3 regions of the Paenibacillus riograndensis SBR5 genome follow, and region 1 is predicted to be linked to each of the others. Evidence: riboswitches for the same ligand, from Rfam matches in the RefSeq annotation. Region 1 holds a riboswitch; each other region holds the start of a gene.
The links. Region 1 has a riboswitch for cyclic di-GMP ahead of PRIO_RS22245 (thiamine pyrophosphate-binding protein). Riboswitches for the same ligand answer to the same signal wherever they lie in the genome.
Positions count from the first base shown of each region.

Region 2: another riboswitch for cyclic di-GMP. It lies ahead of PRIO_RS34595 (anti-repressor SinI family protein); the one in region 1 lies ahead of PRIO_RS22245 (thiamine pyrophosphate-binding protein).
Region 3: another riboswitch for cyclic di-GMP. It lies ahead of PRIO_RS11200 (FapA family protein); the one in region 1 lies ahead of PRIO_RS22245 (thiamine pyrophosphate-binding protein).

Region 1 is NZ_LN831776.1:5,231,253-5,233,517, reverse strand. It holds gene PRIO_RS22245 (thiamine pyrophosphate-binding protein) at 1-1,292, opposite strand, end outside; cyclic di-GMP riboswitch class I at 1,419-1,512, opposite strand; gene PRIO_RS22240 (methyl-accepting chemotaxis protein) at 2,012-2,265, opposite strand, start outside.
Region 2 is NZ_LN831776.1:553,541-555,805, forward strand. It holds gene PRIO_RS02460 (2-oxoglutarate dehydrogenase E1 component) at 1-668, opposite strand, end outside; cyclic di-GMP riboswitch class I at 1,107-1,200, shown strand; gene PRIO_RS34595 (anti-repressor SinI family protein) at 1,230-1,385, shown strand; gene PRIO_RS02465 (helix-turn-helix domain-containing protein) at 1,479-1,811, opposite strand; gene PRIO_RS02470 (TasA family protein) at 2,067-2,265, opposite strand, start outside.
Region 3 is NZ_LN831776.1:2,770,830-2,773,094, reverse strand. It holds gene PRIO_RS11210 (GNAT family N-acetyltransferase) at 1-257, opposite strand, end outside; gene PRIO_RS11205 (TetR/AcrR family transcriptional regulator) at 277-858, opposite strand; cyclic di-GMP riboswitch class I at 1,110-1,201, shown strand; gene PRIO_RS11200 (FapA family protein) at 1,304-2,265, shown strand, end outside.

The DNA.
Region 1 (2,265 bases):
GTAATGCATAAAATTGTTTCTTCCGGTGAAGCCACTTTAGCGCCGATAGCCATCCCGATGGAATTGCCCATGCAGGCAAAATAGGCATCAAAAACAACGCTGCCGGGCTTTTTGACCTTGTACCATTTCGCGGCATTGAAGCCATGGCTGCCATCATCAACAAAAATGGTGTTGTTGTACGGGATCAGGTCGCTTAATGCGTCCATGACCGAAGCAAGCGAAAGCTTGGGCAGAACCGGCAACTCTTCCGCATAATGAACATCGGTTTCTGTTTCGTGCTTTTTAATAGCAGCCGAATCAAAATTCTGAAGATAGAACGCAAGATTGTCGCGTAAGTCCCCGCTTACAGCGATTGTCTCTGAGGTTAATATTTTTCCGACAAAGGTAGGGTCGACGTCAAATTGGATCAATGTCTTCGGATGATTCTCTGCCTTAAGATTGCAGATGGTCATATCGCTGAGACGAGAGCCAAGCACGATGAACACATCACTGCGGTTTAACAAATCCTCGCCATGCTTGCAGCCGCCGACACCAATGGGGCCGTGATACAGCGGGTGATCCCAGGCGATGGCACCCTTGCCGCCGGGAGAGGTGACCACCGGAATATTGAAGGTTTCAGCCAGTTGAAGAAGCTCCTCGTGCGCGCCGGAACGATTGACCCCTTTGCCCGCAATGATCAGAGGATGGCTTGATTCATTAATGGCAGAAAGTACGCGTTCCAAATTACCGGCACTGACCAGATGTTCGCGCTCAGGGATAACAATCCGGCATTCTTCCAGCACTTCGGTCTGCACATCAAACGGGATACAGAGATGAACCGGTCCCCGTTGTCCGCTCAAGGCAATGGAGATAGCATGATTGAAAATCGTGCCGAAATGATCGCCGCGTTCCACCAGCTTGCTGTAAAGGGTCGCGGGTCTGAACATGTCCGCCAGATCGGCCAGATAAGCCGAAGAATCCTGGCACTGGGGAATTCCCAGTTCCTTGATGGATTGATGGCCTGTTATAAAAAGTACGGGAAGATTGTTCGCCTTCGCATGTGCTGCGGCGGTGAGAAGATTGGTACCCCCCGGTCCGGAGGTCCCAAAAGCCACTCCGAGTTTACCTGTTTTGAGAGCATAGCCGGCGGCTTCGAACCCGGAACTGGATTCGTGTCTCCCCGGAATAAATTCAATGCCGTAATCCACCATTTTCAGGACTACGGGACAAATAGACTTGCCGATTATGCCAAAGGAATGTGTTACACCGAGGTTTCGTAGTGCCTCAGCCATATAATCTGAAACTGTTTTCAAAGGAAATCCACCCCACCCAATGTTTTTTTTATTTATTCAGCAAAATAGAAAACCTGTACTCATGAGAGCACAGGTTGGCTGCGTAAATAACCATAGAGAACGCAGGAAAACCCGGACGTTCGGCTGTTCAGCAACCTGGCTGTCATGGTCCCATAGAAATGAGACTGTAGATCCATGGCTTTGCGTCATTCCCTTTCGGTGAATTTTGCCAATATGTGTTAAAGAAAATAATACCTTTTTTTATTTTACAATATATTTCTAACTCAGCTTTTGTCAATATATTTGTGCTGATAACCTCGTATTTTGGCGAATCCTGCCTGATCGTATCCATGTGAAAAACAGTATAATTTTGTATATATATAAGAATGAATGAGAAAAAAGAGCTAATGAAAAAAAGTCCAAAAATGCAAACTGTGAAGAAATATTGAAATAATCTAAAAATGAGGATTTTGAACTATAAATTCACTTGCAGAAGGGTTGGTCAGCCATAATAATGGAACGCATTGTAAAATTCACTATGTAAAAAGGACCACTGAATAAAGAGCGGTTCATCTGCAAATATTTGCATTCCAAAAAAGGAAGCAGGCAAAAGGAGAGAAGTGCAAAAGAATGGAGGGGCTCTTCTAATGCAAAAAAACTGTAACTGATGAATATAACAGCGAAAATTTTGTGAATAAAAAAACTGCCGCAGGAAGGATACGGCAGTCTCCACGTAACAGTTAAAATTTGAAAATATGAATCGTTTTTTGCAGTTGGAACACCGCTTGGGTCATTTTTTCAGTCTCCTCGGCAACGGATTGCAAGGCATGGATTTGCTCGTTCATCGCTGCGGAGACCTCTTCCGTTCCCGCCGCCGTTTCTTCGGTAATTGCGGAAATATTTTCGATGGCGCCGGAGATTTTGAGTGCGCTCTCCAGCATGAGGTCGCTTTCGGCAGAGAAAGAAGCAATTTGCTCGGTTATGTATTGGACGC
Region 2 (2,265 bases), 3.2 Mb from region 1:
GCATCATTGCCTTCCAGGCTGAAGCGTTTTTGGCCGACAAAGGTTTTATGCAGGAAGGTCTCGAACTGCTCTACCTGGATCAGGCGGTTCAGCAGCTCCTTGCGCTCGGCATTATTCAGAGGGGCCGGAGAGCTTGTGGACTCTGCCTGGCTGTTCAGCCAGCGCAGCTCCTGTTCGTCGTGCACATGCCCGAATTCGTAGGCGATAGTCTGCGTATAAGCCTGGAGCATCCGGTGAACCGCGTCCCAGGCGGTATGAACATCCGCCGGCGCATTCTCCCAGATCAGCGAGGCGGGCATAGCGATCAGGTCCTCGCGGGTGAGATCATAGGTTTCATAATCCAGCCATTTCGCCATAGGGTTATTCCCCTGCTCAAGCGGATCGATATTAGCGGCCATATGGCCATATATACGAATATTGGCGATTAGCTTGGAAGCTCTTACGGCCTTTCTCAGCCACTCGGTGCCTCCCGAAAGAGCCGGCTGCGGGGCCGGTACGGCATCCGGAGCAAGCGGAGGAGGGCCGGAAACAGTAAATAGATCACGGTAATGATGTTCTACTGAAGAGGGATCTTTAACGAATTGCTCATATTTCTCTTGAATATAGCCCAGATTGGGGCCGTGATACTTACTCCAAATGGATTCGTTATAGGGCTCTTTAACTGCCATGAATACATCCTCCTAACGGATGAACTCCACGTGGCCGCATGGTGGCTTGAGCGCCCAGTGGAGCTGCGATGTTTACGGTTTCATTTCACATCTTATTGTGCTACTTTCAAGACGTGTAATCAATTCATACTTTCGGGGAATCCGTTCGCAAAACGGCATGATTCAGTCCGGAAATGATGAAGAACGGATATTGGTTGCAGAATCAGGATTTGCAGCCGGTTCAACTAGTAACAATGACCTATGTATAAATCGGAAATGTTCATCAACAGCTTCTTAAGACATATTTTTTGGACAAAGGTTAGCAAAAAAAGCTATTCTTTTGCACTACTTAGCATAAAAAATTTCCAAATAACGACACACTTTTCGTGTAAGATATTGTATAATGTTATTGCGGATAACGGTTTCATGGTTTCTAACCAGATCCTTTCATGTAAAGGGTCCAGTAAAGGGTAAACCTGCCGAAAGGCAGGGACACAAAGTCTCGGGTCTACTGTAGAGATGCTGGAGCTACTACGACGGCCGGACTGCCTGGGGACGCATAAATTCTAGGAGGAGATATTCTTGGATAAGTCCAACCAGGGGAATGACGGAGAACTGCTGACGGGTGATCTGGATTTAGAATGGGTGTATTTGCTGATGTCGGCCAAGAAGGCAGGGATCGAGGCGGATGAAATCCGCCGGTTTTTAAACGAAAAAACAGCATTGCAGGCGATGTAGAGCGTTTATTATGGGGAAATACATACAGAAAAGGGCACAGCAATCATACGCTGTGCCCTTTTCTGTATCGCTGGAGCCTGCGGATGACCGCCATTATTGATCCTTCTGCTCCAGCCGCCATTTTTGGTAATCGAGAAACTCTTTGAATTCCCTCTTGCTTATACCTGAGGCCATGGCTTCCTGGACAAGCCGGAACCATTCGCCGTCCAGGGAGGATTCGTCAGCATCCGAAGGTTCGCCATAGAGCAGACTGTGGATGGAAACCTGGAGCGCGTCAGCGATTTTTTCGATAAATTGGATTGAGGGGTTGGATTGAATATTTCTTTCTACATTGCTTAAGTATGATTTCGCAACATCAGCCTTGTCCGCCAGTTCGGATAAGGACCAGCCTTTTTCCAGACGGAGATGGTGGATGCGACTTCCCATATTATCCGGCACGATTACAACGCCCCTCCGTACTTTTTGTTAAAATATAAGGATTTATACGGTTACGCCAATAATCATCCTCATATTTCTCGCCGAAACGGGTGCCGCCCGTAAGACGCAGAGCCGTTTCCACTTGTCAGTATAACAAATTTCCTTACAACGGACAAAAATCGTTGCTACAAGGGAAAACAGCCTAATCTGCTTCCGGATTCGGAATCAGGATAGGCTGCTTCAGAAAATGCAGTCCGCTATGAATTAGTAATCCTTTTTAGGGCCTTGTTTGGCTTCGAAATTCCAGGTCAGCTTCAGCTTATCCTTTTGGAAATAGTTTTGTGCTTCGCCAGTATCCACGAATTCGAACTTGACCGAAAAGCTGTCGCTGCTCTGTGCTTTGATGCCGTCAGCTTCAGTGAGAATTTGATCCCATCCGGTATTTTTGACCAGATCCGGGGTT
Region 3 (2,265 bases), 2.5 Mb from region 1:
ATAACGGACCCCAGTCCGCTTTTGCGGTAAGGAGCGCTCAGGCAAATCCGTTCAAGCTTAGCCCACCCTTCCACACTCCTTAGTCTGGCCGTTCCCACAGGAAGCCCTTCCTGATAGAGCAATATATGCTCCGCGTCTTTTTCATGATCATCAAATTCATCTGCCAGCGCCACGCCCTGCTCCTCCACAAACACTTCCCGCCTGATTCTGAAAGCCTCCTGCAATTGTTCTTCGGTGGTCACCCGCTCTACCCGCATGTTCGATCCCGCTCCTTCATTATATCTGCTTAATGCCTGCCCAGAAGATCTCCCAGATATCCTTCAGGCGCCGCCCGAATTCCTCCTGATTATAAAAAAACATCTGCATGGCAATGCCATCCTGTAAACAATAATAAGCCGAGAGAAGACTTTCCGTATGCTGCCGCCGGATCTCCCCGGAGTTCATGCCTTCCTCAAAAACAGCCCGGTAAAATGCCGCTGAGCGCTGCTCCATCATTGAAATCTGCTGCTCCAGCATCTCCTGAAAAAAAGGCGCCGGGAATTGGACACTCCTTTTATAAAAAGCGGTCAGCACCGGGTACTCCACCCTATAATAATAGGTCCGGTATACAATCTCACGCAGTCTGGCCTCTACAGGTGTGCCAAGGATTTCCTTGTACAGCTGGTCAAGAAATTCAATATAATGCCGGGCCATTTCCTGAAAGGCCGCTATAAACAAATCCTCTTTTTTGGGAAAATAGGTCGCAATGGACTGTTTTTTAATCCCTACCAACTGGGCAATCCCCGCCAATGAAGCTCCTTCAAAGCCTTTTTCGGCAAATTCGGACAATGCGGCTTGCAAAATAGCGTGGGCTGTCATTTTTCTACCGCCTCCCTGACGACCGTCAGGAAGAATTATCACATGGCTCCCCCGCATTTGTCAATCCAACCGTACAGACACCTGCTGGCCGGTAGCCATTTAATCTATATAAATATATAATTAAATATTGTAAATTAGTGACTTTAGTACTAAAATGAAGGTTGCAAAAGTTTATATATTTGAATTTTTAATTATGATTCCTTTGCCGGCTTCAGTCGGGTTACATACCTGATTCGGCTAATCATTGATCCATTTCATAACGGCAAACTATCTGAAAGGATAGGACGCAAAGCAATGGGCCTAAAGATGCAAACATCGCATCCATGGCTGCCAGGCTGCCAAGAAGACGCTGAACTGTGCGGGTATCCGTTAGGGTACCGTATCTGCTGCCGGGATACTCTTATGTCCAAATGCCCATTGATTATATAAAAAGGAGCCAAACGCAATGCCACAGCGCACCACCGAGAAAAACGGCATTATTATTGTCCAGAACAACCAGTTCTACATTACCTCCCCGCTGCCCGGCGGCAAGCCGGCAATCCTTTCCGCTATCCCGCCTGTTGTGCTGGAGCTTAATCATCAGCCGGTAGCTGGTCCCGTACCCGTTGTATCCTCCGACCGGGTTACCTGGTCCATACAAGAACCGCCTCCCTATGAGATCACCGTCTCCGACGATAAACTCCAAGCCTTCCTTACCCTGAACCGTGTCGAACAGTATAAATGGAATCTGGTGAACAGCCCGGCGTCGAGCCATCTCGCGGTAAGGGCTGAAATGGACTCTTCCGCTCTGCTGTCCACCCTCGGGATTGAACAGATTATTGCCGATTTGGAGAAAAAAACGATTTCGCAAAACCTGAATATCCCCGCCATCTATGCAGAATTGAATCATCCGACCCATCTGCCGATTTGTGTGGCGGAAGGCAGGCCGCCTGCTGCAGGCGAAGACGCCAAGCTTGATTTGTTTTTTTCCGGGCTTGCCGGAAACCCTTTCAATCCCTTAGAAGAGGCTGCGGATTCCCCCGATCCACTCCGGATTCCCTGTGCCCGGAAAGGCGATGTCATTGCCCGCAAGCACCTTCCCCGCGACGGTGTACCCGGGTACGATGTATACGGCAGTATTCTGCCCGCCGCACCTCCCAGGGATATCAAAGTTGTAGCCAAAGAGGGCACTCTGCTGCTGCCAAGCCATGAAATTACAGCCCTTACAGAAGGCCGGCCGCGTGTGACCGGCACAAAGGTCAAAACTTTCGATATCACAACCGCATATACCGTTCCGGGCTGTGTGAACCGCCATACAGGCAATATCGTCTTCTCCGGCGATGTAATTGTACACCAGGACGTGGAAGACAACTCGATCATCGAGTCCTTAGGGAATGTGTATGTATGCGGCAATGTCCAGAATTCTAC